3 regions of the Streptomyces sp. NBC_01275 genome follow, and region 1 is predicted to be linked to each of the others. Evidence: riboswitches for the same ligand, from Rfam matches in the RefSeq annotation. Region 1 holds a riboswitch; each other region holds the start of a gene.

Region 1 (10,158 bases):
CCAGGTGTCGATCGGCCGCTCCACGGTCCTGCACCGTGAGGGGCCGCACGGGCTGCCCGTGCGGGACGTCGTCCCCACCAAGGACCGCGACCTCCTCGAACCGTGGCTCAAGAAGACGCCCGACCAGATCTCCTGGATGGAGAGCAAGGTCGGCCCCTACCCCTTCGAGACCTACGGTCTGCTGATGGCCGAGGCGTCCACGGGCTTCGAACTCGAGACCCAGACCCTCTCCCTCTTCGAGAAGGACATCTTCACCGAGCCCGGCTACCCCGCCTGGTACATCGAGTCGGTCATGGTGCACGAGCTGTCCCACCAGTGGTTCGGCGACAGCGTCAGCCCCCGCTCCTGGTCCGACCTGTGGCTCAACGAAGGACACGCCACCTGGTACGAGGCCCTGTACGCGCAGGAGAAGGAGCCGAGCCGCACGCTGGAGGCACGCATGAAGGCGGCCTACGGCGCCTCCGACGCCTGGCGGTCCGCAGGCGGCCCGCCGGCGCTTCCCAAGCCGCCCCGGCCCGGCCAGAAGATCGGCATCTTCCGCCCGAACGTCTACGACGGCGCGGCCCTCGTCCTCTACGCCCTGCGCCAGGAGATCGGGACGCCCGTGTTCGAGCGCCTGGAACGGGCCTGGGTGCAGGACCACCGGGACTCCACGGCCTCCACGGCCGACTTCGAGCGCCTCGCCGAGCAGTTCTCCGGCCGCGACCTCGACGCGTTCTTCAAGGCCTGGCTGTACGGCGAGAAGACCCCGCCGATGCCCGGCCACCCGGACTGGAAGGCCGCGGCGCCGGTCGCGAAGGCCGAGCGGCCCGTCAAATAAGACCGTGACGAGACGGGCCGTACCGTGCGACCATCGTGAGGTCGGCGCGGCACGGCGCGGCACGGGACACGGGAATCTCCCGGGGCGCTCGTGCGTTGGAGTCATTGACGGCAGCCGACCGCCGACTCGGCACCACCGACGGCATTCCCGACGACGTAAGGACCCAATGACCTCCTCTTCTTCCCCTTCCCAGGACACTCCGCGCATGGCGCACGCCTACCCCGAAGGTCTTCGGGCCGATGCCCTGATGGAAGAGGACGTCGCCTGGAGCCACGAGATCGACGGAGAGCGGGACGGCGACCAGTTCGAACGCTCCGAGCGCGCGGCCCTGCGCCGCGTAGCGGGCCTCTCCACCGAGCTCGAGGACGTCACCGAGGTCGAGTACCGCCAGCTCCGGCTGGAGCGGGTCGTGCTCGTCGGCGTCTGGACCACCGGGACCGCGCAAGACGCCGACAACTCCCTCGCGGAGCTCGCCGCCCTCGCCGAGACCGCGGGCGCGCTGGTGCTCGACGGCGTCATCCAGCGCCGCGACAAGCCCGACGCGGCCACCTACATCGGCTCCGGCAAGGCCGACGAGCTGCGCGACATCGTCCTCGAGACGGGCGCGGACACCGTCATCTGCGACGGTGAGCTGAGCCCGGGCCAGCTGATCCACCTCGAGGACGTCGTCAAGGTCAAGGTCATCGACCGTACGGCCCTGATCCTCGACATCTTCGCCCAGCACGCCAAGTCCCGAGAGGGCAAGGCGCAGGTCGCGCTCGCGCAGATGCAGTACATGCTGCCGCGACTGCGCGGCTGGGGTCAGTCGCTGTCCCGTCAGATGGGCGGCGGCAAGGGCGGCGGCCTCGCCACCCGTGGTCCCGGTGAGACCAAGATCGAGACCGACCGGCGTCGGATCCGCGAGAAGATGGCGAAGATGCGCCGGGAGATCGCGGAGATGAAGACCGGCCGCGACATCCAGCGCCAGGAGCGCAGGCGTCACAAGGTGCCGTCCGTCGCCATCGCGGGCTACACCAACGCCGGCAAGTCCTCCCTGCTCAACCGCCTCACGGGCGCGGGCGTCCTGGTCGAGAACGCCCTGTTCGCGACCCTGGACCCCACCGTCCGCCGGGCCGAGACGCCCAGCGGCCGCCTGTACACGCTGGTGGACACGGTCGGCTTCGTCCGGCATCTGCCGCACCACCTGGTCGAGGCGTTCCGCTCCACCATGGAGGAGGTCGGCGAGTCCGACCTGATCCTGCACGTGGTCGACGGCTCGCATCCGAACCCGGAGGAGCAGCTGGCCGCCGTACGCGAGGTGATCCGGGACGTCGGCGCCACCGGGGTGCCCGAGATCGTCATCATCAACAAGGCGGACGCGGCCGACCCGCTGACGCTCCAGCGGCTGCTGCGGATCGAGAAGCGCGCCCTCGCGGTCTCGGCCCGCACCGGGCTCGGCATCGCCGAGCTGCTCGCGCTCATCGACGCCGAACTGCCCCGGCCCTCGGTCGAGATCGAGGCGCTGGTGCCGTACACGCACGGCAAGCTGGTCGCGCGCGCCCACTCCGACGGCGAGGTGATCTCCGAGGAGCACACCCCGGAGGGCACGCTGCTCAAGGCGCGGGTGCACGAGGAACTGGCGGCGGACCTCGCGCCGTACGTACCGGCACCGCTCGTCTGACGCTCGACCTTGAAGGCCCGCCCCCTACTGGTGATGTCCAGGGGGCGGGCCTTCAGGGTGTCCGGCTCAGGGCCCGGTCAGGCTCGGTCGGAACCGGTCAGGCCCGGTCGGATCCGGGTCGTCCCCGGTCACTGACCGCCGTACGTCTTGCTCATGTTCTGGTAGAGCGCCTCGGCCTCCGGGCCCAGTTGCGGGCCCGCGAGCCAGGTGTCGTCGGCTGGGCCGATGGAGGTGTTGGAGACCAGCTTGGTCTCGCCGTCCAGCACGCGGAACCAGCCGCCGCCGGACGAACCGCCGGTCATGGTGCAGCCGATGCGGTACATCGTCGGCAGCGACGGGCTCAGCGAGAGCCGCCCGGGCTGGTCGACGCACTTGAACATCTTCAGCCCGTTGTAGGGCGGCGCCGCCGGATAGCCCCAGGCGCCCATCGCGTCGACCTCGGTCGCGGACGGTGCGGAGAAGTCGACGTCCAGCGCTCCGCCGAGCGTCTCCTCCAGCGACTTGGAGCCCTGCTCCGGCGTCACGTGCAGCACGGCGTAGTCGTACGGGGCGCCCGCGCCGCCCGTGCCCGAACCGTCCTTGATCCACTCGTTGGACGTCGACGCCCAGTCGGCCCACCAGTTGCCGTAGGGGGCTATCTCGGTGGAGGTGGCGTCGCCGAGCTGTGCCTCGCTCTTGCCGAGGTCGTTGTAGGCCGGGACGAAGACCAGGTTGCGGTACCAGCCGCCGGCGCCGCCGGCGTGCACGCAGTGGCCGGCCGTCCAGACGAGGTTGGACTTGCCCGGGTGGTTCACATCCGTGACGACCGTCCCGGAGCAGACCATCGTGCCCTCGGGCGAGTCGAAGAAGACCTTGCCGACCGGGGCCGCGGTCTCGTGGTACGGAGTCTTCTCGGCCGTCGCCTCGACGGGCGCCGGCTCCGGGTCGCTGACGCCCTGGTCGGCGGTGGCGTCCTTGGTCGTGAGCGTCTTGTCGGCCTCCTTCGCGGACCGCATCCGCTCCGGCTTCCACAGGCCCTCGATCACCGGGTTGACGAAGTCCTTGGCCGCGCTGAGCCACTGGTCCTTGTCCCAGTCCTGCCAGCCGCCGTCGGCCCACTGGTCGATGTCGATGCCGTGCTTCTTGAGCTTGTCGGCGATGTCGGCCGGGACCTTGACCTTGCCGTCGCCGGTGCCGGCTGCGGACTGGGAGGCGGCGGCGTCGGCCTGGGCGTCGTCGGAGTCCTCGCAGGCGGTCGCGGTGAGCGCCAGGGCGGCGACGAGAGAGGTGATGGCGAGAAGGGTGCGCCGCCGACCGCGTCGGCGTGGGATGGGCGTACGTGTGGAACGCATGGTGCGATGACCCCCGTGGTCCGTGTGATGCGTGTGCGTGTCACGCCAGGACGCGCGTGCGTGACGTGCGATGCGACGCGTGGCATGGAATGGAATGGCGTGACGCGTGAATGTCATGTGCTTGTCAGGCTTAGAGGCGGCTCGTGCGCGGACGCCCGAAGCCACCCCCCCCACTATGCCCGTGGAAATCGGGATGAACGGCGGTGAGCCGGTGAAGGTTCGTGTGAGAGCCCCACCGCCGTCCATGCCGGGAACCCTGTTACTGACCGGCGAACTTGTCGCTCACCGAGTCGTACACGCCCTTGGCCACCTCGCCCAGCCGCGGGCCCGCGAGCCAGCCCGAAGTCACCGGGCCGATCGAGGTGTTGGACACCAGGGCCGGCTTGCCGTCCGAGCCCGTCGCCACCCAGCCGCCGCCGGACGAACCGCCGGTCATGGTGCAGCCGATGCGGTACATCGTCGGGTCCGACGCCTTGATCGACAGCCGTCCCGGCTTGTCCGTGCACTGGTAGAGCTTCTGCCCGTCGAACGGCTCCGCCGCCGGGTAGCCCGTCGCGGTGATGCTGTCCACCTTCGTCACCGCCGGCGCGTTGAAGTCCACCGGCAGCGCCGAACCGACCGTCTCCTCCAGGGACTTGCCGGAACCGCCCTCCTCCGGCGTCACATGGATGACGGCGAAGTCGTACGCGGAGCCCTTGCCGCCCGTCTCACCGCCCTGCGCGATCCACTGGTCCGAGGTCCGCGTCCAGTCGCCCCACCACACGCCGTACGGAGCGGCCTCTTCCTTGGTGGCCGTCTCCAGCTGCGCGGAGGTCTTGCCCGAGTCGTTGTACGACGGCACGAACGCGATGTTGCGGTACCAGCCGCCGTCCTTGCCTGCGTGCACACAGTGGCCCGCGGTCCACACCAGGTTGGACTTGCCGGGGTGGGCGGGGTCCTCCACGACCGTCGCCGAGCAGACCATCGTGCCCTCGGGGGCGTCGAAGAAGACCTTGCCCGCCTCGGGAACGTTGGCGTGATACGTGGTCGCCACGCTCTTCGCGTCCACCGCCGCCGGCGTCGGGTCGGTCACGCCCTGGTCGCCCGAGAGGTCGTTGTCGTCGACGCCCCGGTCCGGGTCCTCGGCCTCCCGCATCCGGTCCGGGTCCCACAGGCCCTTGATGATCGGGTTGATGTAGTCCTGCGCCTCGCGCAGCCAGTCGTCCTTGTCCCAGTTCTTCCAGGCGCCGTTCTTCCAGTTGTCGAGGTCGATCCCGTGCTCTTTGAGCTTGTCCTTGATGTCGTCCGGGATCGTTATCTTGCCGTCGCCGGCGGCCGACGCCGACGCGCTGGCCTGACTGTCGGCGTTGGTGTCGCCGGAGTCGCAGGCGGTCGCGGTGAGCGCGAGCACCGAGGCGAGGGCGACCGCGCCCAGGACGGGGGAGGTTCTGCGGCGCGCGTTCCTCCCTCGGCGAGCGGTGAACGACGGCCGTATGGATCGCATGGTCTGAACTCCCCCTGCTGTCAACGAACGTGGAGCTGCGGCCGTACCCGCCGGCAGAACTCACCGTGATCTCACGCCGAGTTCAGACGGGTCTTACGGCCCTGTGCAACGGCAACACGATAGGCGCTCGCCGCGCGGGAGTTCGCATGGAACCCTGCTCTTGCTGCTAGCCTGCAACTGCACATTAATTGCAATAAGAAGTGGCCAGGTGGCCACGCGACGTGGCACGTGGCGACAAGACGGCCGAAGGATGTTGGACACGGCGGTGTACACGCTCCCGGAGCTTCCGTACGACTACGCGGCGCTCGAACCGGTCATCAACCCGCAGATCGTCGAGCTGCACCACGACAAGCACCACGCGGCGTACGTCAAGGGCGCGAACGACACGCTGGAGCAGCTCGCCGAGGCGCGGGACAAGGAGGCGTGGGGGGCGATCAACGGTCTGGAGAAGAACCTGGCCTTCCACCTCTCCGGCCACATCCTGCACTCCATCTACTGGCACAACATGACCGGCGACGGCGGCGGCGAGCCGTTGGAGGCCGACGGCGTGGGCGAGCTCGCGGACGCCATCGCCGAGTCCTTCGGCTCCTTCGCCGGTTTCAAGGCCCAGCTCACCAAGGCCGCCGCGACCACCCAGGGTTCGGGCTGGGGCGTCCTCGCGTACGAGCCGCTGAGCGGTCGCCTGATCGTCGAGCAGGTCTACGACCACCAGGGCAACGTCGGCCAGGGCTCGACCCCGATCCTGGTCTTCGACGCCTGGGAGCACGCCTTCTACCTCCAGTACAAGAACCAGAAGGTCGACTTCATCGACGCCATGTGGGCCGTCGTCAACTGGCAGGACGTGGCGAAGCGCTACGCCGCCGCCAAGGAGCGCGGAAACAGCCTGCTGCTCACGCCGTGAGCGCATGAGACGTCCTGCTCGTGATCGTCTTCTCACCCTTCACGCGGCAGGCGGCAAGGAGAAGGGCTCCCGCGACGGGGTCCCCCTCTGGGGAGTGACTCGCGGGAGCCTTTTCTCGCCGGGCTCAGGCCGGGTTCTCGCCGCGCTCAGGCCGGATTCAGGCCGGATTCAGGCCAGGTGAGGCCGGGTTCTTGCCGGGAGAGCTAGATCACGCCAGGTGGGGTGGTCTTGGCGGCGTTCCCGGCGCGCGGTACGGTCAGTGCGATATTGACGACGGTACGACGGAAGCCGGTGGAAATCCGGCACGGTCGCGCCACTGTGAGCACAGAGCCCGGGGCTTGCCCGGGCTGTCGTGTGAGTCAGACCCGTGGCCGTCGTCGTGTGCACCACCGAGATGGGACGCGAACTCCCGAGGAGGTCCTGCCATGGCGCAGACCGTCGCTCCGCCGACCGCCACCACCCCTGTCGTTCCCGCGAAGCTGCCGATCGGGGCGATCGTCCCGTGGGCGGTGTTCGTCGGGGTTCTGATGCTGGTCCTGCTGTACTTCGTCGGCGCCGAGCAGGGCGCGACCGCCGTGGTCTCCGGCGAGGACGTCCACGAGTGGGTGCACGACGCCCGCCATCTCCTCGGCTTCCCCTGCCACTGATCCGAAGGGGAACCCGGTCCGTCTCATGAACTCCGCAACGGTGAGAAACCTTCTCGTGCGGGGCATGCTCGCCGGCCTGGCCGCCGGCGTGCTCGCCCTGTTCGTGGCCTACTTCCTCGGCGAGCCGAACGTCGACAGCGCGATCGGCTTCGAGGAAGCCCACTCCCACGAGCACGAGATGGAGATCGTCTCGCGCTCCCTGCAGTCCACCGCCGGCCTCGCCACCGGTGTGCTGCTCTACGGCGTCGCCTTCGGCGGCATCGCCGCGCTCGCCTACTGCTTCGCGCTCGGCCGCGTCGGCCGCTTCAGCGCACGGGCGACCGCGCTGCTGCTCTCGGGCTGCGCGCTGCTGGCCGTGTACGTGGTGCCGTTCCTGAAGTACCCGGCCAACCCGCCCTCGGTCGGCGACCCCGACACCATCGGCAAGCGCACCACGCTCTACTTCCTGATGATGCTGCTCAGCATCCTCCTGGCGGTCGCCGCGACGCTGCTGGGCAGGAGGCTCGCGCCGAGGCTGGGCACCTGGTACGCGACCGTCACGGCGGTGGCCGCCTTCGCGGTGGCGATCGGTCTGGCGTACGCGTTCCTGCCGGTGATCAACGAGGTGCCGGCGGACTTCCCGGCGACCCTGCTGTGGCGGTTCCGGCTCTCCGCGCTGGCCATGCAGGTCACCCTGTGGGGCGGGTTCGGGCTGGTCTTCGGCGAGTTGGCCGAACGGCTGCTCAACCCCAAGCCCGCGACCGCCCCCGCACCTCGGCCGGTCGCAGCCCCCAACTGACATGACCCGACACACGAAAGAGGGCCCGCGGAACCATCCGGGGGCCCTCTCGCGTTCTCCCGACAACGAGCGATGAGACGAGGACCATCGGGCGAGGAGCGGAGGAACGGGATGGCCGGACGACCCCAGCCGCGCCGCATCACCCTCGGAGGCCGTGAGGCGGTCGCCCTCACCGTCGCGGAGTACGAGCGGCTGATCGCCAGCCGACGCCAGATAGGCGGCCAGAGCGCCCGCGTACGCGTCCTCGCCCACCAGGCGAAACGGACCGAACAGCTCCTCCAGGACCTGGAGAGACTGGTCGGGAGCCCGACGGACTGCCGTGCACAGGACTCGCAGTCGCAGTCGCAGTCGGAGCCGCAGTCGGATTCCGATGCGGGCAACGACGCCGACTGCCTGCGCCGCGCGCTCGCGGAACTGCTGCGCCGCCACCGCGACCTGGCCTCCTGAACCACCACGGCGATGCGGGCCGGGGCGGACGGCGTCCGCCGCCCCGGCCCGTCGGAGGCGTCCGGGTCAGGAGGCGGGCAGCTCGCCGCGGACCGTGCGGGCCGCGGCGACCAGGTTCTCCAGGGACGCGCGGGTCTCCGGCCAGCCGCGGGTCTTCAGCCCGCAGTCGGGGTTGACCCACAGACGCTCGGCGGGGATCGCCTCCAGACCGGTGCGGAGCAGTGCGGCGGCCTCCCCGGCGCTCGGCACACGCGGGGAGTGGATGTCGTACACGCCGGGTCCGGCCTCCCGCGGGTAGCCGTGCGCGGCGAGTTCGCGGGCGACCTGCATGTGCGAGCGGGCGGCCTCCAGGCTGATGACGTCCGCGTCGAGGTCGTCGATCGCCTGCACGATGTCACCGAACTCGGCGTAGCACATGTGCGTGTGGATCTGCGTGTCCGGCCGCACCCCGCTGGTGCTGAGCCGGAACGCCTCCGTGGCCCAGGCCAGATAGCCGGCGTGGTCGGCGGCGCGCAGCGGCAGCGTCTCGCGCAGCGCGGGTTCGTCCACCTGGATGACCGAAGTCCCGGCCGCCTCCAGGTCGTTCACCTCCTCGCGCAGGGCGAGCGCGACCTGGCGGGCGGTGTCGCCGAGGGGCTGGTCGTCGCGGACGAAGGACCAGGCGAGCATGGTGACGGGCCCGGTGAGCATGCCCTTGACCGGCTTCTCGGTGAGCGACTGGGCATACGTCGTCCAGCGCACCGTCATCGGCTCGGGGCGGGAGATGTCGCCGGCCAGGATCGGCGGGCGGACGTAACGGGTGCCGTAGGACTGGACCCAGCCGTGCTGCGTGGCGAGGTAGCCGACGAGCTGCTCGGCGAAGTACTGGACCATGTCGTTGCGTTCGGGCTCGCCGTGCACCAGGACGTCCAGGCCGGCCTTCTCCTGGAAGGAGACGACCTCCTGGATCTCCGCCCTGACGCGGTCCTCGTAGCCGGCCGTGTCGATCCGGCCCGCGCGCAGGTCGGCACGGGCGGTGCGCAGTTCGCCGGTCTGCGGGAAGGAGCCGATGGTGGTGGTCGGCAGCAGGGGCAGGCCCAGGTGGGCGCGCTGGGCCGCGGTCCGCTCGCCGTAGGGCTGGGAACGGCGGGCGTCGGTCTCGGTGACCGCGCCGGTGCGGGCGCGGACGGCCGGGTCGCGGGTGATGAGGGAGTGCGCGCGGGAGGCGAGGTCGGCCCGGTTCGCGGCGAGTTCGGCGGCGATCGCGCCGGTGCCGAGGGTCAAACCCTTGGCGAGGGTGACGATCTCGGCGGTCTTCTGCCGGGCGAAGGCCAGCCAGCGCAGGATCTGCGGCTCGACGTCCCGTTCGGCCGCGCTGTCGAGGGGCACGTGCAGCAGGGAGCAGGACGCCGACACGTCGACCCGGGCGGCGAGACCCAGCAGGGTGCCGAGGACGGCCAGGGACTTCTCCAGGTCGTTCACCCAGATGTTGCGGCCGTTGACGACACCGGCGACCAGGCGTTTGCCGGGCAGTCCGCCGACGGCGGCGAGCGCGTCCAGGTTCGCGGCGGCCGACTCCGTGAAGTCCAGCGCCAGTCCCTCGACGGGGGCTTTGGCGAGCACGGGCAGCGCGTCGCCGAGCCGGTCGAAGTAGGAGGCGACCAGCAGTCGCGGCCGGTCGGTGAGCGCGCCGAGGGCGCGGTAGACGCGGGCGGTGGCGTTCAGCTCGGCGGGGGTACGGTCCTGGACGAGGGCGGGCTCGTCGAGCTGCACCCACTCGGCGCCGGCCGCGCGCAGATCGGCGAGGACCTCGGCGTACACGGGCAGCAGCCGGTCGAGCAGGGTCAGGGGCTCGAAGTCAGCGGCCACGCCGGGCGCGGGCTTGGCGAGCAGCAGGTAGGTGACCGGGCCGACCAGCACCGGGCGGGCGCTCAGCCCGAGGGCGAGGGCCTCCTTCAACTCGGCGACCTGCTTGGCGGAGTCGGCCGTGAAGATCGTGTCCGGGCCCAACTCGGGCACCAGGTAGTGGTAGTTGGTGTCGAACCACTTGGTCATCTCCAGCGGCGCGACGTCCTGCGTGCCGCGTGCCATCGCGAAGTACCCGTCGAGCGG
Region 2 (10,158 bases), 680 kb from region 1:
TCGGAGCGGAAACCGTGCTCATTCGACCTCTCCGATCTTCAGCATCTGACGCATGTAGACGGCGACCACGCCGAGCAGCAGCAGCACGGTGATGAGGGCGATCGCCGAGCCCTGCCCGTAGTCGTTGACGACGAAGGCGCGGTCGTAGGAGTACGTCGTCAGGAGCTGGAACTCGGCCTCGGGATGTCCGTTGCGCATCACGAAGACCTGCGGGAAGACGCCCATGTCCCAGATGACCGACAGGGTCGTGAGCATCACGATGATCGGCTTGAGGATGGGCAGGGTGACGTACCGGAAGACGCCCCAGGCGCCGGCGCCGTCGAGGCGGGCGGCCTCCTCCAGTTCGGCGGGGACCTGGGTGAGGCCGGCGCTGAGGGTGATGACCACGAAGGGCACCGCGCCCCAGACGACCAGGAGCATGATGACGGCGAGGCCCTGCGGTCCGCTGGCGAACCAGTTGTGGCCGATCAGCTCGACGCCGGGCAGCTTGCTGAGGACCGCGTTGAGGATGCCGTAGTCGGCGTCGAACAGCCACTTGAAGACGGTGGTGGCGACGATGACGGGCATGCCCCAGCTGGCCACCAGGGCGATGTTGACGAGGGTCTTCACCCAGCCGGAGACCCGCTGGAGCAGCAGGGCGATCAGCATGCCGGCGACCATCGTGAAGATCACGCAGCCGGCCGCGAAGACGATCGTGCGGACGACGACCTGCCAGAACTCGCCGTCGTCGAGCACGCCCGCGAAGTTGTCGAACCCGACCGACTCGGCCGGCTGGAAACCCCACAGCTGGGACTGCCCGAACTTCTGGAAGGACAGGGTGACCAGCCGGACCAGCGGATAGCCCATCACCAGCGCGAGGACGAGCAGACAGGGGGCGAGCAGCAGCCAGGGGACCGCGGCGGCGCCGGAGGTCCGCCGCACGCGTGGCCGCTTCGGCGCCGGCGGCGGCGGGGCCGACCTCGGCGGCGGCAGCTTGGCAGGGGTGGTGGTGTCTGCGGCACTCATCGCGCGCTCCTCAGCGGTCCCTCGGGTCGTACGGTCGTGCGGGCCTACGAGGGGCAGGGCCCCGTCCCCGGAAATCCCCCGGGGGTCGACGGGGCCCTGCCGCCAGGTCACTTCGTGTTGATGACCTTGTCGATCGCGGCGTCCGCGGTCTTGGCGGCGGCCTCGACCGACTGCTTGCCGGTGCCGATGCTCTGCAGCATGGTCTGCAGGACCTGGGCCTTCTCGACCTGGCCCCAGCCGGGGGCCATCGGGACGAACCAGTTGGACTCGGCGGCGGTGGCCGGGACGGCCGTCGCGGGGTCGTTCTTGAGGGTCGCGAGGTCGGTCTTGTTGTTGGGCAGGTTGCCCTTGGCGATCAGGCCCTTCTGGCCGGAGGGTCCGGTGAAGGCGTTGATCCACTCGGCGGCGAGGGCCTGTGCGTCGGACTTCACCGGGACGGCGAGGTCGGAGCCGCCCAGGAAGACGGGGAGGTTCTTGCCGGACGGGCCGGGCATCACGAAGTTCTCGACGTTGCCGGCGAGCTTGCCGGTCTTGTCGTTCTCCTTCGTCGCGGCGGTCGCGCCCTCCCAGGCGGGGGCGAAGATCATGCCGGACTTGCCCTGGCCGTAGACGATGTAGCGGTCGGACTCGTCCTTGGTCTTGTCGCCGTGCATGTACTTGTCGACGACGTCCTTGAACTCGTTGAGCCCCTTGAGGGACTCGGGCGAGGAGAGGTTGGCCTTCCACTGGCCGCCCGACTCGACGGCGATCGAGCCGCCGGCGTCGTAGACGAAGGACATGGCCGCGTACCAGTCGCGGGTGGGCTGGTACCAGGCGGAGAACTTGTCGCCCTCCTTCTTCTGCACCTTGTCCAGGGCGGCGGTGAGCTCCGCGTAGGTCTTGGGCGTCGACTTCACGCCGACCGAGGCGAAGAGGTCCTTGCGCCAGTTGGCGACGCGGCCGCCGGCGTAGTACGGGACGCCGTAGGTCTTGCCGTCGTAGGTCACGGAGGCCTTGAGGCCGTCCAGCCAGGCGGAGGAGTTGTCGAACTTCGACGCGTCGAGGGAGGCGAAGGCGCCCTTGACCATGTAGCCGAGCATCTCGGTGTTGCCCATCTCGACCACGTCGGGGACCTTGTCGGTGGCAAGGACCGCGTCGAGCTTGGTGTTCTTGTCGGGCCAGCCGTAGTACTCGTGGGTGATCTTGACGCCGGGGTGCGCCTTCGTGACCGCCGCGTCGGCGGCCTTCACCAGCTCGGGCCAGTTGTTCTGGGCGTCGACGGTGAGCCAGACCGTCAGCTCCTTGGCGTCCGCGCCCTTGTCCGAGCCGCCACTGTCCTTGTCGCCCCCGCACGCCGCGATGGAGACCATCATGCCCGCGATACCGATCGCGGCTATCAGCTTGCGCTTCACGCCACCCTCCTCAGGGATGCCACACCAGATGCCACACCCCCCGCCCACAGGCCGGGACCCGGACCTGGACCAATGGTGTAGACCAGTGGGCAGAGCTTGGCTCAGACCAATAGGTCTGTCAAGAGTGGCCGAATCCCCTCCGACCAGCTGTTATGGGACCTACATATGCAAGAACCTTTAAGTAAGAAACCCTCGAAAACATCGACCCCGAAGGGGTGCCGGCCCGGTAGACCACTTGCCTTGGTGGACTAGACCAGCAAAGGCTGCGACGGTATACAGAGGGGATCACGGAACGGCGGGGCGAACAGCGCCGCGTCCGTGCCACGATGTGAGCCGCGGCCGACGGCGTGTCGGCCATTTCGGCACCCGCAGCCGGGAAGGCAGGCCATGAGCACCGACGTCAGCAGTGCGGAGAACGAGGGTGGGGCGACCGTCCGTACCGCGCGTGTGCCCAAGTACTACCGCCTGAAGAAACATCTCCTCGACATGACGGAGACGCAGTCGCCCGGCACCCCGGTCCCGCCGGAGCGGACGCTGGCGGCCGAATTCGACACCTCGCGCACCACCGTGCGCCAGGCACTTCAGGAACTGGTGGTCGAGGGCCGCCTGGAGCGCATCCAGGGCAAGGGCACCTTCGTCGCCAAGCCGAAGGTCTCCCAGGCGCTCCAACTCACCTCCTACACCGAGGACATGCGCGCCCAGGGCCTCGAACCCACCTCGCAGCTCCTGGACGTCGGCTACATCACCGCCGACGACCGGCTCGCCGACCTGCTCGACATCACCGCCGGCGGCCGCGTCCTGCGCATCGAGCGCCTGCGCATGGCCAACGGCGAGCCGATGGCCATAGAGACGACCCACCTCAGCGCCAAGCGCTTCCCGGCCCTGCGCAGGTCGCTGGTCAAGTACACGTCCCTGTACACCGCCCTCGCCGAGGTCTACGACGTCCGGCTCGCCGAGGCGGAGGAGACCATCGAGACCTCGCTGGCCACCCCGCGCGAGGCGGGTCTGCTCGGCACCGACGTGGGCCTGCCGATGCTGATGCTGTCCCGGCACTCGCTGGACAAGGACGGCCAGCCGGTGGAGTGGGTGCGGTCGGTGTACCGGGGGGACCGGTACAAGTTCGTGGCCCGGCTGAAGCGGCCCACCGAGTAGGCCCACCGAGTAGGCCCACCGGGCAGGGGGTCTTCCGCTCCGCTTATCCGTCACTTACATTGCCTGCGCATTACAACAGTGATCAAGGCGATCAGTGAGGGGACGGAGCCGCCGATGTCAGACGCCCAGGAAGTGCCCAAGGAGCCGGTGGTGACGCCTGTGCGCGTCGTCATCGGCCTCTGTCTGCTCGCGCCGTTCGTGGCGATGCTGTGGGTGGGCTCGTACGCGAAGGTGGATCCGGCGTTCATCGGGATCCCCTTCTTCTACTGGTACCAGATGCTGTGGGTGCCTCTCTCCGCCGCGCTCACGGTGACCGCGTACAAGCTCTGGCAGCGTGACCAGCGCGGACGTGCGGCCTCCGCTTCCGCGAAGGGTGGTGCGTCGGAGTGAAGGACGGCGTGAACGGCGTCGCGCTCGCCGTCTTCATCTTCTTCTTTCTGGCCGTCACGGTCATGGGCTTCCTCGCCGCGCGCTGGCGCAGGGCCGACAACGACAGCCTCGACGAATGGGGGCTGGGCGGCCGGTCGTTCGGCACCTGGGTCACCTGGTTCCTGCTCGGCGGCGACCTGTACACGGCGTACACCTTCGTCGCCGTGCCGGCGGCGATCTACGCGGCGGGCGCGGCGGGCTTCTTCGCGGTCCCGTACACGATCCTCGTCTACCCGCTGATCTTCACGTTCCTGCCCCGCCTGTGGTCGGTGTCGCACAAGCACGGGTACGTGACGACGTCGGACTTCGTACGCGGACGCTGGGGGTCGAAGGGGCTGTCGCTGGCGGTCGCCGTCACCGGCATCCTCGCGACCATGCCGTACATCGCGCTCCAACTGGTCGGCATCCAGGCCGTGCTCGACGTGATGGGCGTCGGCGGCGGCGAGGACACGAACTGGTTCGTGAAGGACCTGCCGCTGCTGATCGCCTTCGGCGTGCTGGCGGCGTACACCTACTCGTCGGGGCTGCGGGCCCCCGCGCTGATCGCGTTCGTGAAGGACACGCTGATCTACATCGTCATCGCGGTGGCGATCATCTACATCCCGATCAAGCTCGGCGGGTTCGACGACATCTTCGCCAAGGCGGGCGAGGCGTTCAGCCAGACCAACCCGGCGACCGGGAAGCCGCGCGGCGCGCTCGCCCCGGCCGAGCCGGGCCAGTGGACGTACGCCACGCTGGCGCTGGGCTCCGCGCTCGCGCTCTTCATGTACCCGCACTCCATCACGGCGACGCTGTCGTCCAGGAGCCGTGAGGTGATCCGCCGCAACACCACGATCCTGCCGCTGTACTCCCTCATGCTCGGCCTGCTGGCCCTGCTGGGGTTCATGGCGATCGCGGCCGGGGTCAAGGTCACCAACGGGCAGCTGGCGATCCCGCAGCTGTTCGAGGACATGTTCCCGGACTGGTTCGCGGGCGTGGCCTTCGCCGCGATCGGCATCGGCGCGCTCGTCCCGGCCGCCATCATGTCGATCGCTGCCGCGAATCTCTTCACCCGCAACATCTACAAGGACTTCATCAAGCCGGACGCCACGCCGGCGCAGGAGACCAAGGTCTCCAAGCTGGTCTCGCTCCTGGTGAAGGTGGGCGCGCTGGCCTTCGTCCTCACCATGGACAAGACGGTCGCCATCAACTTCCAGCTGCTGGGCGGCATCTGGATCCTGCAGACCTTCCCGGCCCTGGTCGGCGGCCTCTTCACCCGCTGGTTCCACCGCTGGGCGCTGCTCGCCGGCTGGGCGGTCGGCATGATCTACGGCACGGTCGCCGCGTACGGCGTGGCCTCCCCGACCCAGAAGCACTTCGGCGGCTCGTCGAAGGAGATCCCCGGCCTCGGAGAGATCGGCTACATCGGCCTGACGGCGTTCCTCCTCAACGTCGCCGTCACCGTGGTCCTCACCTTCGCCCTGAAGGCGGCGAAGGCCCCCGAGGGCATCGACGAGACCCGCCCGGAGGACTACACGGCGGACGCGGGCGACCCCGGCGTCCAGGCGGACCTGCCCCCGGCGACCGCGGGAGCCTCGCACTGACCATCCGCATGCACTCCTTCCGCACGCACTGACCATCCGCATGCACTGACCATCCGCACGCGATCACGGGCCGCCGGGGAGAACCCGGCGGCCCGTCGTCGTGCCCGTCCGGCACACTCGGTCCCATGGACATCGTCATCCGGCGGGCAGCGCCCGACGAGTACCCGGCCCTGGGCGAGATCACCGCCCAGGCCTATCTCGAGGACGGGCTCCTCGACTTCGGCGAGAGCGACGAGTACCTCGGCGAACTGAGGAACGTCGCCCGGCGGGCGGCCGCCGCCGAGGTCCTGGTCGCCGTGGCGGGCGACGCCCTCCTCGGCGGGGTCGCCTTCGTCTCCTCGGGCGGCCCCATGGCGGACATCGCCCGCTCCGGCGAGGCCGAGATCCGGATGCTCGCGGTCGCGCGCGAGGCCCGTGGCAGAGGCGCCGGCGAGGCCCTCGTACGCGCATGCCTCGACCGCGCACGGGCCACGGCGGGCTGCACGGCCGTCGTTCTGTCGACCCAGCGCACCATGCGCACCGCCCACCGCATCTACGAACGCCTCGGCTTCGTCCGTACGCCAGAGCGGGACTGGAATCCCTTGCCGCAGCTGGACGACATCACTCTCCTCGCCTACCAGTTGACGCTCTGAAACCGGCGCGACACAACATCTGGGGGTGGCACGACAGCCCGGCACAAGATGTATGCTCGTGCTCGCTGTCGCCGCAGGGGAATCCGGTGCAAATCCGGAACTGTCCCGCAACGGTGTACTTGCGTGCATCTGCACGCTTGTGTCAGTCCGAGGACCTGCCGACAGCACGCGCCCGGCCCATCCGGTCCGGGTGCTCTGACGTCCGGGCCTCGTGGAGTGGGCCGGTGGACGCGACGCCCCGCGCGCTCGTGTGCTGCCCCCTGCCCTCCGCCAGGCCCGCTGCCGAGCGAGGGAGAGCCCCACGTGACCATCGCGCCAGCCGAACCGGCTTCAGTCACCCAGCTGGAGACCGACGGTCCCGGTACCGCGCTGCTGCGGACCCTGACCGAGCTGACCGCCGACCTCCCCGACGCGGACCCCGGCCGGGTCGCCGCCGCCGCCCTGCGGGGACGGTCCGCGCGGGCGGACGAGTCGGAGCTGCGCGAGCTGGCCACGGAGGCGGCCGCCGGTCTGATCTCCGACGACCCCGCGTACTCGAAGCTGGCCGCCCGGCTGCTGACGATCAGCGTCGCCGCCGAGGCCGCCTCCCAGGGCGTCACGTCGTTCACGCAGTCCGTCGCCGTCGGCCACCGCGAGGGCCTGATCGCCGACCGCACCGCCGACTTCGTCCGGCTGCACGCGGCCCGCCTCGACGCCCTGGTGGACCCGCTGGCCGACGACCGCTTCGGCTACTTCGGCCTGCGCACCCTGCACAGCCGCTACCTCCTGCGCCACCCCCTCACCCGCAAGGTCGTCGAGACGCCCCAGCACTTCCTGCTGCGCGTCGCCTCCGGCCTCGCGGAAGACGACACGTCACGCGCTCTGGACGAGGTCGCGGCCCTCTACCGGCTCATGAGCCGCCTCGACTACCTCCCGTCCTCCCCCACCCTCTTCAACTCCGGCACCCGGCACCCCCAGATGTCGTCCTGCTACCTCCTCGACTCCCCGCTGGACGAGCTGGACTCCATCTACGACCGCTACCACCAGGTCGCCCGCCTCTCCAAGCACGCCGGCGGCATCGGTCTGTCGTACTCCCGGATCCGCAGCCGCGGTTCGCTGATCCGCGGCACGAACGGGCACTCCAACGGCATCGTGCCGTTCCTGAAGACGCTGGACGCCTCGGTCGCCGCCGTGAACCAGGGCGGTCGGCGCAAGGGCGCGGCCGCGGTCTACCTGGAGACCTGGCACTCCGACATCGAGGAGTTCCTGGAGCTGCGCGACAACACCGGCGAGGACGCCCGCCGTACGCACAACCTGAACCTCGCGCACTGGATCCCGGACGAGTTCATGCGGCGGGTGAACGCGGACGAGCAGTGGTCGCTGTTCTCGCCGTCGGACGTGCCCGAGCTGGTCGACCTGTGGGGCGCGGAGTTCGAGGCCGCCTACCGCAAGGCCGAGGCCGACGGGCTCGCGAAGAAGACCATCGCCGCCCGCGACCTCTACGGCCGGATGATGCGCACCCTCGCGCAGACCGGCAACGGCTGGATGACCTTCAAGGACGCGGCCAACCGCACCGCCAACCAGACGGCCGAGCCCGGTCACGTCGTCCACTCCTCCAACCTCTGCACGGAGATCCTGGAGGTCACCGACGACGGGGAGACGGCGGTCTGCAACCTGGGTTCGGTGAACCTCGGCGCGTTCGTCGACACGACGACCGGCGACATCGACTGGGAGCGGCTGGACGAGACCGTCCGCACGGCCGTCACCTTCCTCGACCGGGTCGTCGACATCAACTTCTACCCGACCGAGCAGGCGGGCCGCTCCAACGCCCGCTGGCGGCCGGTGGGCCTGGGCGCGATGGGCCTGCAGGACGTCTTCTTCAAGCTGCGGCTGCCCTTCGACTCCGCCGAGGCCAAGGCCCTGTCCACCCGGATCGCCGAGCGCATCATGCTCGCCGCGTACGAGGCCTCCGCCGACCTGGCCGAGCGCAACGGCCCGCTGCCGGCCTGGGAGAAGACCCGGACGGCCAGGGGCGTGCTGCACCCGGACCACTACGGCGTCGAGTTCACCTGGCCGGAGCGCTGGGCGGCCCTGCGCGCGCGCATCGCGAACACCGGCATGCGCAACTCCCTGCTGCTCGCCATCGCGCCCACCGCCACCATCGCCTCCATCGCGGGCGTCTACGAGTGCATCGAGCCGCAGGTGTCCAACCTGTTCAAGCGCGAGACGCTGTCCGGGGAGTTCCTCCAGGTCAACTCGTACCTGGTGAACGACCTCAAGGACCTCGGCGTCTGGGACGCGCGCACCCGGGAGGCGCTGCGCGAGTCCAACGGCTCGGTGCAGGAGTTCGCCTGGATCCCGGCGGAGGTCCGCGCCCTGTACCGCACGGCGTGGGAGATCCCGCAGCGCGGCCTGATCGACATGGCCGCCGCCCGCACCCCGTACCTGGACCAGGCGCAGTCCCTGAACCTGTTCCTGGAGACGCCGACCATCGGCAAGCTCTCCTCGATGTACTCGTACGCCTGGAAGTCGGGCCTGAAGACCACGTACTACCTGCGCTCCCGCCCGGCGACCCGCATCGCCCGCGCCGCCCAGGCCCAGGCGCAGCCCGAGAAGACCATCCCCCTGCAGCAGGCGACCTCCGAAGAGGCCGTCGCCTGCTCCCTTGAGAACCCCGAGTCCTGCGAGGCCTGCCAGTAATGTCCAGCGAAGCCAAAGCTGCGTCTGCCAAGAACCTGCTCGACCCGGGCTTCGAGCTCACCCTGCGCCCGATGCGCTACCCGGACTTCTACGAGCGCTACCGGGACGCCATCAAGAACACCTGGACCGTGGAGGAGGTCGACCTCCACTCGGACGTCACCGACCTGGCGAAGCTGTCCGAGGGCGAGCAGCACATGATCGGCCGGCTGGTCGCGTTCTTCGCGACGGGCGACTCGATCGTGGCGAACAACCTCGTGCTGACGCTGTACAAGCACATCAACTCCCCGGAGGCGCGCCTGTATCTGTCGCGTCAGCTGTTCGAGGAGGCCGTGCACGTCCAGTTCTATCTGACGCTGCTGGACACGTACCTGCCCGACCCGGAGGACCGCGCCGCCGCCTTCGACGCCGTGGAGAACATCCCCTCCATCCGCGAGAAGGCCGAGTTCTGCTTCAAGTGGATCAACGAGGTCGAGAAGCTGGACCGGCTGGAGACCCAGGCCGACCGCCGCCGCTTCCTGCTCAACCTGATCTGCTTCGCCGCGTGCATCGAGGGCCTGTTCTTCTACGGCGCTTTCGCCTACGTCTACTGGTTCCGCAGCCGGGGTCTGCTGCACGGCCTCGCCACCGGCACCAACTGGGTGTTCCGGGACGAGACCATGCACATGTCCTTCGCGTTCGAGGTCGTCGACACCGTCCGCAAGGAGGAGCCGGAGCTCTTCGACGACCAGCTCCAGCAGCAGGTCACCGACATGCTCAAGGAGGCCGTCGAGGCCGAGCTGCAGTTCGGCCGGGACCTGTGCGGCGAGGGGCTGCCGGGCATGAACACCGAGTCGATGCGGCAGTACCTGGAGTGCGTCGCCGACCAGCGGCTGCAGCGGCTCGGCTTCGCGCCGGTCTACGGCTCGGAGAACCCGTTCTCCTTCATGGAGCTGCAGGGCGTTCAGGAGCTGACCAACTTCTTCGAGCGCCGTCCTTCGGCGTACCAGGTCGCGGTGGAGGGCACCGTCGACTTGGACGAGGACTTCTGAGTCACCGTCCTCGAAGCCTTCAGCTGACGGTCGATCCGGCGCTCGTGGAGAAGTCCCACGAGCGCCGGAGCCGTGAGGAGGAGGAAGAAGGCCAGGAAGGCCGCGTATCCGGTGAGTGCGTTCATGAGGTTCATGAGGTAAGCCTCGTACTTGCTCGACACTCCTGACAGTGGCAGTACTGCCGTACACCTTCAAATTCCTGCCACTCCTCGGGCACACTGGCGTCATGCTGAACAACGTGGCCGTGATCCTGCTCGAC
Region 3 (10,158 bases), 5.1 Mb from region 1:
AAGGCTTCTGCCCGTACCCCCGCAGTCGCTCCCCCGCCTCCGCCACCTGTTCCTCCGTCAGGAGGGTCGGGGTTCGGTCCGGGAGGGACGAGGCCGTGAGCCAGAGGCGGCACATCCACTCCAGCTGGGCCGTGCGGTCGTAGGCCTGGTCGAGGGTGGCGCCGTAGGTGAGGGTGCCGTGGTTCTGGAGCAGGCAGCCGGTGCGGTCGGCGAGGGCGCGGAGCATGTTCTCGGCCAACTCCTGGGTGCCGTACGTCGCGTAGGGGGCGACCCGGACGGGGCCGCCGAGGGCGCCCGCCATGTAGTGGACGCGGGGCAGCTCGGTGACGAGGGTCGAGACGGCGGTGGCGTGCACGGCGTGGGTGTGGACGACGGCGCGGGCGTCGGTGGTGCGGTAGACGGCGAGGTGCATGGGCAGTTCGCTCGTCGGGACCAGCGTGCCGAGCACCTGTCGGCCGGACAGGTCGACGCCGGTCACGTCCGCCGGGGCGAGCCGGTCGTAGGGCACGCCCGACGGGGTGACCAGCACGGTGTCGCCGACACGGACGGAGACGTTGCCGGAGGTGCCGACGACCAGTCCGTCGGCCACGGTGCGGCGGGCCGTCGCGACGAGCGCCTCCCAGGCCCGCGCCTCCGCCACGCCCACCCGGCCCTCCACGCCCACGCCCTCCATGCCCTCCACGCCCTGTACGCCGTCCCGGGAGTCCCGGGCTTCTCCCTGATCACGTCGCTGCTCAGCCATGCCGCGATCCTGCCAGCAGGGGCCGTGGCCCGTCGTCGCCCGCGGACACGGTGGGCGCATATCGGCGTACATCATCTGGTCCAGGTGATTGGCCGGGTATCGACCGGCATCCACCGATCCGGCCGGATCTTCCCCTAGCCTCTGGGGCGTTCGTCGTGCACACCGTCGCGCACGCCGCCGTTCCGGGGGAAACCATGGCCCACACCCGTACCTCCGCCCGTGCCCGCCTCTGGGCGGTCCTGCTCGTGGCGCTCGCCGCGGCAGGAACCGCGCTGGCCGATCCGCCCGCGGCCACCGCGGCCGTGGCGGCGGAGCAGCCGAGAGGGCACGACGTCTCCTCCCACCAGAGGGCCGTCGACTGGGAGGCGGCGAAGGCCGCCGGGGCCACGTTCGTCTACGTCAAGGCGACCGAGTCCACCGCCTACCGCAACCCGTACTTCGGCCCGCAGTTCGACGGCGCCGGAGCCGCCGGACTGGTACGCGGCGCGTACCACTTCGCGCGCCCGGACCAGGGCCCGGGCGAGGCGCAGGCGGCGTTCTTCGTACACAACGGGGGCGGCTGGAGCGCCGACGGCAGGACGCTGCCGCCCGCGCTGGACGTCGAGTACAACCCGTACGACGCGCGGCGTCCGTGCTACGGCCTGAGCAGGGCGGGGACGGTGGCCTGGATCAGGGCGTTCAGCGACGAGGTGAACCGGCTCACCGGCCGCCGCCCGGTGATCTACACGACCACCCACTGGTGGAACGCCTGCACGGGCGGCAGCGGCGCCTTCGCCGCAGACCACGCGCTGTGGATCGCCCGCCACGGGTCGGCGGACGCCGGGACGCTGCCCGCCGGTTGGTCGTCGTGGACCTTCTGGCAGTACGCCGACAGGGGCGGTCTGCCGGGTGACCAGAATCTCTTCAACGGCTCCGCGGGACAGCTGGCGAGGTTCGCCCGGGGCGCCTAGCCGTGCGGCAGTTGGGCCGCCGCCGGGCCGCCGATCCGGGCGTGGCGTCAAACCCTTCATCAAGACACCGCGAAGCCCGCCCCAGTTCATCTTCCGTTCACCCAGGTTGCCTACGGTCAACCAACCAATGACCTCGAACGATTGCCTGGGTAAATGGAAAACTTCTCGCTGATCCTCGCGATTGTGGTAATCACCGCACTCGCGTTCGATTTCACGAACGGTTTTCATGACACCGCCAACGCGATGGCCACGACCATCTCGACCGGTGCGCTCAAGCCCAAGGTCGCGGTGGCCATGTCCGCCGTGCTCAACCTTGTGGGCGCCTTTCTCTCGGTGGAGGTCGCCAACACGATCTCCAAGGGTCTCGTCGACGAGACCGGCATCCGTCCCGAGGTCATCTTCGCCGCCCTCGTCGGCGCGATCCTCTGGAACCTGCTGACCTGGCTGGTGGGTCTGCCCTCCAGCTCCTCGCACGCCCTGATGGGCGGTCTGATCGGCGCGACCATCGCCTCGGCCGGCACCGGCGCGGTCCACGGTGACGTGCTGGTCACCAAGGTCCTGATCCCGGCGATCGCGGCCCCGATCGTCGCGGGCGTGGCGGCGATGCTCGCCACCCGCCTCTCCTACACCCTCGGCAAGAAGGCCGACGGCAAGGCTGCGGCGAAGGGCTACCGCACGGGCCAGATCGCCTCGGCCGGCCTGGTCTCCCTCGCCCACGGCACCAACGACGCGCAGAAGACGATGGGCATCATCACCCTCGCCCTGGTCGCCGGCGGCGCCGTGGCCCCCGACTCCGACCCGCCCACCTGGGTCATCCTCTCGGCCGGCATGGCCATCGCGCTCGGCACCTACCTCGGCGGCTGGCGCATCATCCGCACCATGGGCAAGGGCCTGACCGACCTTCAGCCGCAGCAGGGCTTCGCCGCCCAGACCAGTGCGGCGACCGTCATCCTGGCCTCCTCCCACCTCGGCTTCTCCCTCTCCACCACGCACTCCGTCTCCGGTTCGGTGATGGGCGCGGGCCTCGGCCGCAAGGGCGGGGTGGTCCGCTGGTCGACGGCGACCCGGATGTTCGTGGCCTGGGGGCTGACGCTGCCGGCGGCGGCCCTGGTGGGCGCGCTCGCCGAGTCGGTGACGGACCTCGGCGACTGGGGCACGGCCGTCGTCGCGGCCTTCCTGATCGCCTCCAGCGCGGCGATCTGGAAGATCTCCCGGCGCGAGGTCGTGGACGCGTCGAACGTCGTCGAGGCCGAGGAGCCGCCGGGTGTGGTCACCACGGCGATCGCGGCCGTGACCCCGCCGCCCACGGGCACGGTCACCGACGACCTGACGGCCACCATCCTGTCCCCGGCCGCCGAGTCGACCGCTCCCGCAGCGCCCGCCGCCCCGCCGGCCGCGGCCGTCTGAGCCCGCGCCCCCGGTACGAAGGAAGAGAAGCAGTATGAAGATCGACTGGGCAGCCCTGGGCTCCGTCTTCGGCGTCAGCCTCGTGGTCACGGTGGGCGTCGTCGCCCTGTTCACCCTCGGCATCATGGGCCTGTCGCGTCAGGAACGCGCCGCCGAGCAGGGCGGCTCGGCCGCCCTCGCGGTGACCGGCGCGTACGCCTGCTTCGCGGCGTGCGCGGCGGCGGTGGCGTACGGGATCTCGCTGATCGTGGCCTGACGGGTCATCTCGAGCACTGAGGGGTGCGGGACGGATCGCCGTCCCGCACCCCTCTTTCGTGGCCTCGCGAACCACCCCTGTGTGGGGCTCAGCACACTCCAGCCTCGCAGGTCAACAGCAAGTTGACGGCCCTTCCGGGCCCGTGGTGGACTGCCGGAGCCATGTACGGCGGCTGGAGAGGAAACCGGTGTGAATCCGGTGCGGTCCCGCCACTGTCACCGGGGTAGAAAGCCCCGGGAGCCAGGAACTCTCACCGCCGGTCTCGTCGAACCAGGGCGTGGACACCCTGAGTGAGGACATATCGCCATGCTCGGCTGCCGTTCGAGGACCAGTCCCGGCTCGCACCCCGCCCCCGCCCCCGCCCCCACCGTCGGCTGACCCGGTGCGTGCCGATCGCGTCTACGCGTACGGCGCCGCCGCCGGCCTCCTCTGCGACCTGCTCCTGGGCGATCCGCGCCGGGGACATCCGGTCGCCGCGTTCGGCCGGGCCGCGGGCGCCGTGGAGCGGGTGCTGTGGCGGGACCACCGCGGGTGGGGCGCGCTGCACACCGCGGTGTGCGCCGGCGGCGCGGTGACCCTGGGGGCCCTCGCCGCCCGGGTCGTACGCGCCTCCCCCGCCGCCTCCGTCGCCCTCACCGGCGCGGCCGCCTGGGCCGTCGTCGGCGGGACCTCCCTCGCCCGCGAGGCCCGGGCCATCGGGCAGGCCCTCGACGCGGGGGACGTCGAGACGGCGCGGGCGCGGCTGCCGCATCTGTGCGGGCGGGATCCGCAGTCCCTGGACGCCGACGGGATCGCCCGCGCCGTCGTCGAGTCCGTCGCCGAGAACACCTCGGACGCGGTCGTGGGCGCGCTGGTGTGGGGCGGGGTGGCCGGGGTGCCGGGGCTGCTCGGGTTCCGGGCCGTCAACACCCTGGACGCCATGGTCGGGCACCGGTCCGCCCGTCACCGACGCTACGGGTGGGCGTCCGCGCGCCTCGACGACCTCGCCGGCTGGCCGGGGGCGCGGCTGACCGCCGTCCTCGCGGCCGTCGCCGGGGACGATCCGCGAGGTGCGGTACGGGCCTGGCGCGCCGACGCCCGCAAGCACCCCAGCCCCAACGCCGGGCCCGTGGAGGCGTCCTTCGCGGGCGCGCTCGGGGTACGGCTGGGCGGGACCCTGTCGTACGGGGGCCGGGTCGAGCACCGGCCCGTGCTCAACGGGGCGGCGGGACGCGCCGTCGTCGTCCACGACATCGAACGCGCCGCCCGGCTCTCCCGCCGCGTCGGCCTGCTCGCGCTCGGCGTCACGGTCGCCGCGCGCACGGTCGCCGCGCGCACCGTCGCCGCGCGCCTCGACTCGAAGGTCCGGCTGAAGGGGCGTACGTCATGAGCGGTGGGCTGTTGGTCGCCGGCACCACCTCCGACGCCGGCAAGAGCGTCGTCACGGCCGGGATCTGCCGGTGGCTGGTGCGGCAGGGGGTGAAGGTCGCGCCGTTCAAGGCGCAGAACATGTCGCTCAACTCGTTCGTGACGCGGGAGGGCGCGGAGATCGGGCGGGCGCAGGCCATGCAGGCGCAGGCCTGCCGCATCGAGCCGACCGCGCTGATGAACCCCGTGCTGCTCAAGCCCGGCGGCGAGCAGAGCAGTCAGGTCGTGCTGCTCGGGAAGCCCGTCGGGGAGATGAGCGCACGCGGCTATCACGGAGGGCGGCAGCAGAGACTCCTCAACACCGTTCTCGAGTCTCTCGCCGAGCTGCGGGCCACGTATGACGCGGTGATCTGCGAGGGGGCGGGCAGCCCGGCCGAGATCAACCTGCGGCGGACCGACATCGTGAACATGGGGATCGCGCGGGGCGCCCGGCTCCCCGTGCTCGTCGTCGGCGACATCGACCGCGGGGGCGTCTTCGCCTCCTTCTTCGGCACGGTCGCCCTTCTCTCCCCCGAGGACCAGGAGCTGGTCGCCGGGTTCCTCGTCAACAAGTTCCGGGGAGACGTCAGCCTCCTGGAACCCGGGCTCGACATGCTGCACGGGCTCACCGGACGGCGGACGTACGGCGTGCTGCCGTTCCGGCACGGGCTCGGGATCGACGAGGAGGACGGGCTTCGGGTGTCGCTGCGCGGGACCGTGCGGGAGTCGAACGTCTCCCCGCCCGTCGGCGAGGACGTCCTGCGGGTCGCCGTCTGCGCGGTCCCCCTCCTGTCCAACTTCACCGACGTGGACGCCCTGGCCGCCGAGCCCGGCGTCGTCGTGCGGTTCGTGGACCGGCCCGAGGAGCTCGCCGACGCCGACCTCGTCGTCGTCCCCGGCACCCGGGGCACGGTCCGGGCCCTGGAGTGGCTGCGCGAACGCGGCCTGGCCGAGGCCCTGATGCGCAGGGCCGCCGAGGGCCGGCCGATCCTCGGCGTCTGCGGCGGCTTCCAGATCCTCGGCGAGCACATCGAGGACGAGGTCGAGAGCCGGCAGGGGCACGTGGAAGGGCTGGGGCTCCTTCCGGTCCGGGTGCGGTTCGCCCGGGAGAAGACCCTCACCCGGCCGGTGGGGGAAGCCCTCGGCGAGGCCGTCGAGGGGTACGAGATCCACCACGGGGTCGCCGAGATCCTGGGCGGAGCCGCCTTCCTGGACGGCTGCCGGGTCGGACAGACCTGGGGCACGCACTGGCACGGCTCGCTGGAGTCGGACGGCTTCCGGCGCGCTTTCCTGCGCGAGGTCGCGGCCGCCGCGGGCCGCCGTTTCACGCCGGCCGCCGACACCTCGTTCGCCGCGCTGCGCGAGGAGCAGCTCGACCGGCTCGGCGACCTGATCGAACAGCACGCGGACACCGACGCGCTCTGGCGGCTCATCGAGTCGGGCGCGCCGCAAGGACTGCCTTTCATTCCACCGGGAGCGCCCGCATGAGCACAGTGTTGTTGTTGTCGACCGCCGACACGGATCTGCTGGCGGCCCGGGCCGCCTCCGGCGCCGCGTACCGGATCGGCAACCCGACCCGCGTCGACGTCGCGACGGAGCTGCCCGCGCTGCTCGACGGCGCAGACCTCGCCGTCGTACGGCTGCTCGGCGGGAAGCGGGCCTGGGAGGACGGGCTGGCCGCGCTGAAGGCGTCGGGCGTGCCGACGGTGCTGCTGGGCGGCGAGACCGTGCCGGACGCGGAGTTGATGGCCGAGTCGTCGGCGCCGGCCGGTGTCGTGGCGGAGGCGCTGCGCTATCTCGTCGAGGGCGGTCCCGCCAACCTCACCGAGCTGGCCCGGTTCCTGTCCGACACCGTGCTGCTGACCGGCGAGGGCTTCCTGGAGCCGCAGCAGATGCCGGAGTACGGCGTCCACGGCGAGCGTGCCGTCGTCGACGGGCGGCCGACCGTCGGCGTGCTCTTCTACCGGGCCCACGAGCTGAGCGGCAACACCGGCTTCGTGGACACCCTGTGCGACGCGATCGAGTCGAAGGGCGCCAACGCCCTTCCCGTGTACTGCGGTTCGCTGCGCGGCGCGGACTCCGGGCTGTACGAGATCCTCGGCAGGACCGACGCCCTCGTCGCCACCGTCCTCGCCGCCGGCGGCACGCACGCCTCGCAGGCCTCGGCCGGCGGCGACGAGGAGGCCTGGGACATCGGCGCCCTCGCCGACCTCGACGTGCCGGTGCTGCAAGGACTCTGCCTGACCTCGTCGCATGCGGCCTGGATGGACTCCGACGCGGCCGTGTCCCCCATGGACGCGGCGATGCAGGTCGCCATCCCCGAGTTCGACGGGCGGCTCATCACGGTCCCCTTCTCCTTCAAGGAGCAGGGTCCGGACGACGTCCCGGTGTACGTCGCCGACCCCGAGCGGGCCGCACGCGTCGCCGGAATCGCCGTACGGCACGCGCAGTTGAAGCACAAGCCGAACGCCGAGAAGAAGCTGGCGCTCGTCTTCACCGCCTACCCGACCAAGCACTCGCGGGTCGGCAACGCGGTCGGACTCGACACCCCGGCCTCCGCGGTGCGGGTGCTGGACGCGCTGCGGGACGCCGGATACGTCGTCGAGGGACACCCCGACAACGGGGACGAGTTGATCCACCGGCTCATCAACGCCGGTGGCCACGACGTCGAATGGCTGACGGAGGAGCAGCTGGCCGCCGCGCCCGCGCGCGTGCCGCTCGCCGACTACCGGGCCTGGTTCGACCGGCTCGACCCGGAGCTGCGGGACGGGATGCTGCAGGCGTGGGGCGAGCCGCCGGGCAACCTGTACGTGGACGGCGACGACGTCGTGCTGGCCTCCCTCCAGTTCGGGAACGTCGTCGTGATGATCCAGCCGCCGCGCGGCTTCGGCGAGAACCCGATCGCGATCTACCACGACCCCGACATGCCGCCGTCGCACCACTACATGGCGGCCTACCGCTGGCTGGACCACTCCTTCGGCGCGGACGCCGTCGTCCACATGGGCAAGCACGGCACGATGGAATGGCTGCCCGGCAAGGGACTCGGGCTCAGCGGCGGGTGCGCGCCGGACGCCGTCCTCGGCGAACTGCCGCTGATCTACCCGTTCATCGTCAACGACCCCGGCGAGGGCACCCAGGCCAAGCGGCGTGGACACGCCACGGTCGTCGACCACCTGGTGCCGCCGATGGCGCGCGCCGACACCTACGGCGACCTGGCCAAGCTGGAGCAGCTCCTCGACGAGTACGCGCTCGTCTCCGACCTGGACCCGACCAAGGCGCCGGCCGTGCGGGCGCAGATCTGGACGCTGGTGAAGGCCGCCGAGCTCCACCACGACCTGCATGTGGACGACCAGCCGGACGACGACGCCTTCGACGAGTTCGTCATGCACATCGACGGCTATCTGTGCGAGATCAAGGACGTGCAGATCCGCGACGGGCTGCACATCCTCGGCGGCGGTCCGGTCGACGAGGCGCGGGTGAACCTCGTGCTGGCCGTGCTGCGGGCCTCGCAGGTGTGGGGCGGCACGGCGAACGCGCTGCCGGGGCTGCGGGCCTGCCTCGCCGAGCACTTCGGCCTGGTCGAGAAGGAGTTGCTCGCCGAGCCGGGCGCGCCGGTGAAGGCGCCGGTGGAGCTGACCGACCTGGTCGAGGGTCCGGCCCGTTCGGCGGCCGACGCGATCGACCTGCTGGAGCAGCTGTGCCGCCGGTTCGCGGAGGGCATGGAGCGGCGGGGCTGGGAGACGGCCGCCGTCCCGGCGCTGGTGCGCGAGGTGGTGGGGGCCGAACTCCCGGACGCCGTCGCGGTGTTGGAGTTCGCGTGCACGGAGGTCGTGCCGCGGCTGGCGAGGACGACCGACGAGATCGACCACATCCTCAAGGCGCTGGACGGCGGTTACGTCCCGGCGGGCCCGTCCGGCTCGCCGACCCGCGGGCTGGTGAACGTGCTCCCGACCGGGCGCAACTTCTACTCGGTGGACCCCAAGGCCATTCCGTCCCGGCTGAGTTGGGAGGTCGGCCAGGCGCTCGCGGACTCCCTCGTCCAGCGGTATCTGCAGGACACCGGGGAGTACCCGAAGTCCGTCGGCCTGACGGTGTGGGGCACGTCCGCGATGCGCACCCAGGGCGACGACATCGCCGAGATCCTGGCGCTGCTGGGCTGCCGCCCGGTGTGGGACGACGCCTCACGCCGGGTCACCGGCTTCGAGGTGGTCCCCCCGCAGGAGCTGGGCCGGCCCCGCATCGACGTCACGGTCCGCATCTCCGGCTTCTTCCGGGACGCGTTCCCGCACGTCGTCGGGTTGATCGACGACGCGGTGCGGACGGTGGCCGAGCTGAACGAGAGCGCCGAGCAGAACTACGTGCGCGCCCACGTCGACGAGGACGCCGCCGAGCACGGCGACCGACGGCGCGCGACGGCCCGTATCTTCGGCTCCAAGCCGGGGGCGTACGGGGCCGGGCTGCTGCCGTTGATCGACGCGCGGAACTGGCGCTCGGACGCGGACCTGGCCGAGGTGTACGCCGTCTGGGGCGGCTACGCCTACGGGCGCGGGCTCGAGGGGCGGGCGGCGCGCGGGGACATGGAGACGGCGTTCAAGCGGATCGCGGTGGCGGCGAAGAACGTCGACACCCGCGAACACGACCTCGTCGACGCCGACGACTACTTCCAGTACCACGGCGGCATGGTCGCCATGGTCCGGCATCTGACGGGGGCCAACCCCGAGGCGTACGTGGGCGATTCGGCGACGCCGGACCAGGTGAAGACGCGCACGCTCGGCGAGGAGACGCACCGCGTGTTCCGGGCGCGGGTGGTCAACCCGCGCTGGATGGCGGCCATGCGCCGACACGGCTACAAGGGCGCGTTCGAGATGGCGGCGACGGTCGACTACCTCTTCGGGTACGACGCGACGGCCGGGGTCGTGGACGACTGGATGTACGAGAAGCTCAGCGCCGAGTACGTCTTCGATCCGGAGAACCGGGACTTCATGAAGAAGTCCAACCCGTGGGCGCTGCGGGGCATCACCGAGCGGCTCCTCGAAGCCGCCGACCGCGGGCTGTGGGCCGAGCCGGACGCGGACACGCTCGAGCGTCTGCGCGCCACCTACCTGGAGCTCGAAGGCGATCTGGAGGGCGACCAGTGAGTACCCCGTTCCCGTTCACGGCCGTGGTCGGCCAGGACGATCTGCGGCTCGCGCTGCTGCTGAACGCCGTGTCTCCGGCGGTCGGCGGTGTGCTGGTGCGCGGTGAGAAGGGCACCGCCAAGTCGACGGCCGTGCGGGCGCTTTCGGCGCTGATGCCCACGCTGGACGTCGTCACCGGGTGCCGGTTCTCGTGCGACCCCGGCTCACCCGACCCCGCCTGCCCGGACGGGCCGCACGAGCCGGGCGCGTTCGAGTCCCGGCCGGCCCGGATGGTCGAGC

What was found. Region 1 has a riboswitch for cobalamin ahead of OG562_RS31755 (CbtB-domain containing protein). Riboswitches for the same ligand answer to the same signal wherever they lie in the genome.
Region 2: it holds a riboswitch for cobalamin, as region 1 does, so the genes downstream of both, OG562_RS28725 (ribonucleoside-diphosphate reductase subunit alpha) here and OG562_RS31755 (CbtB-domain containing protein) in region 1, are expected to answer to the same signal.
Region 3: it holds a riboswitch for cobalamin, as region 1 does, so the genes downstream of both, OG562_RS08650 (cobalamin biosynthesis protein) here and OG562_RS31755 (CbtB-domain containing protein) in region 1, are expected to answer to the same signal.

What each region holds. Positions count from the first base shown of each region.
Region 1 covers NZ_JAPEOZ010000001.1:7,138,758-7,148,915, forward strand. Annotated here, with positions in the region: gene OG562_RS31730 (M1 family metallopeptidase) at 1-820, shown strand, start outside; gene hflX (GTPase HflX) at 987-2,480, shown strand; gene OG562_RS31740 (serine protease) at 2,609-3,811, opposite strand; gene OG562_RS31745 (serine protease) at 4,071-5,294, opposite strand; gene OG562_RS31750 (superoxide dismutase) at 5,545-6,195, shown strand; cobalamin riboswitch at 6,433-6,585, shown strand; gene OG562_RS31755 (CbtB-domain containing protein) at 6,621-6,842, shown strand; gene OG562_RS31760 (CbtA family protein) at 6,868-7,620, shown strand; gene OG562_RS31765 (hypothetical protein) at 7,732-8,067, shown strand; gene metE (5-methyltetrahydropteroyltriglutamate--homocysteine S-methyltransferase) at 8,134-10,158, opposite strand, start outside.
Region 2 covers NZ_JAPEOZ010000001.1:6,456,006-6,466,163, reverse strand. Annotated here, with positions in the region: gene OG562_RS28760 (carbohydrate ABC transporter permease) at 1-22, opposite strand, end outside; gene OG562_RS28755 (carbohydrate ABC transporter permease) at 19-1,005, opposite strand; gene OG562_RS28750 (extracellular solute-binding protein) at 1,113-2,396, opposite strand; gene OG562_RS28745 (GntR family transcriptional regulator) at 2,784-3,548, shown strand; gene OG562_RS28740 (DUF3311 domain-containing protein) at 3,663-3,938, shown strand; gene mctP (monocarboxylate uptake permease MctP) at 3,935-5,560, shown strand; gene OG562_RS28730 (GNAT family N-acetyltransferase) at 5,686-6,192, shown strand; cobalamin riboswitch at 6,228-6,370, shown strand; gene OG562_RS28725 (ribonucleoside-diphosphate reductase subunit alpha) at 6,496-8,871, shown strand; gene OG562_RS28720 (ribonucleotide-diphosphate reductase subunit beta) at 8,871-9,899, shown strand; gene OG562_RS28715 (GlxA family transcriptional regulator) at 10,126-10,158, shown strand, end outside.
Region 3 covers NZ_JAPEOZ010000001.1:2,012,241-2,022,398, forward strand. Annotated here, with positions in the region: gene OG562_RS08630 (class II aldolase/adducin family protein) at 1-742, opposite strand, end outside; gene OG562_RS08635 (lysozyme) at 937-1,692, shown strand; gene OG562_RS08640 (inorganic phosphate transporter) at 1,846-3,099, shown strand; gene OG562_RS08645 (hypothetical protein) at 3,134-3,355, shown strand; cobalamin riboswitch at 3,484-3,626, shown strand; gene OG562_RS08650 (cobalamin biosynthesis protein) at 3,738-4,724, shown strand; gene OG562_RS08655 (cobyric acid synthase) at 4,721-6,229, shown strand; gene cobN (cobaltochelatase subunit CobN) at 6,226-9,879, shown strand; gene OG562_RS08665 (putative cobaltochelatase) at 9,876-10,158, shown strand, end outside.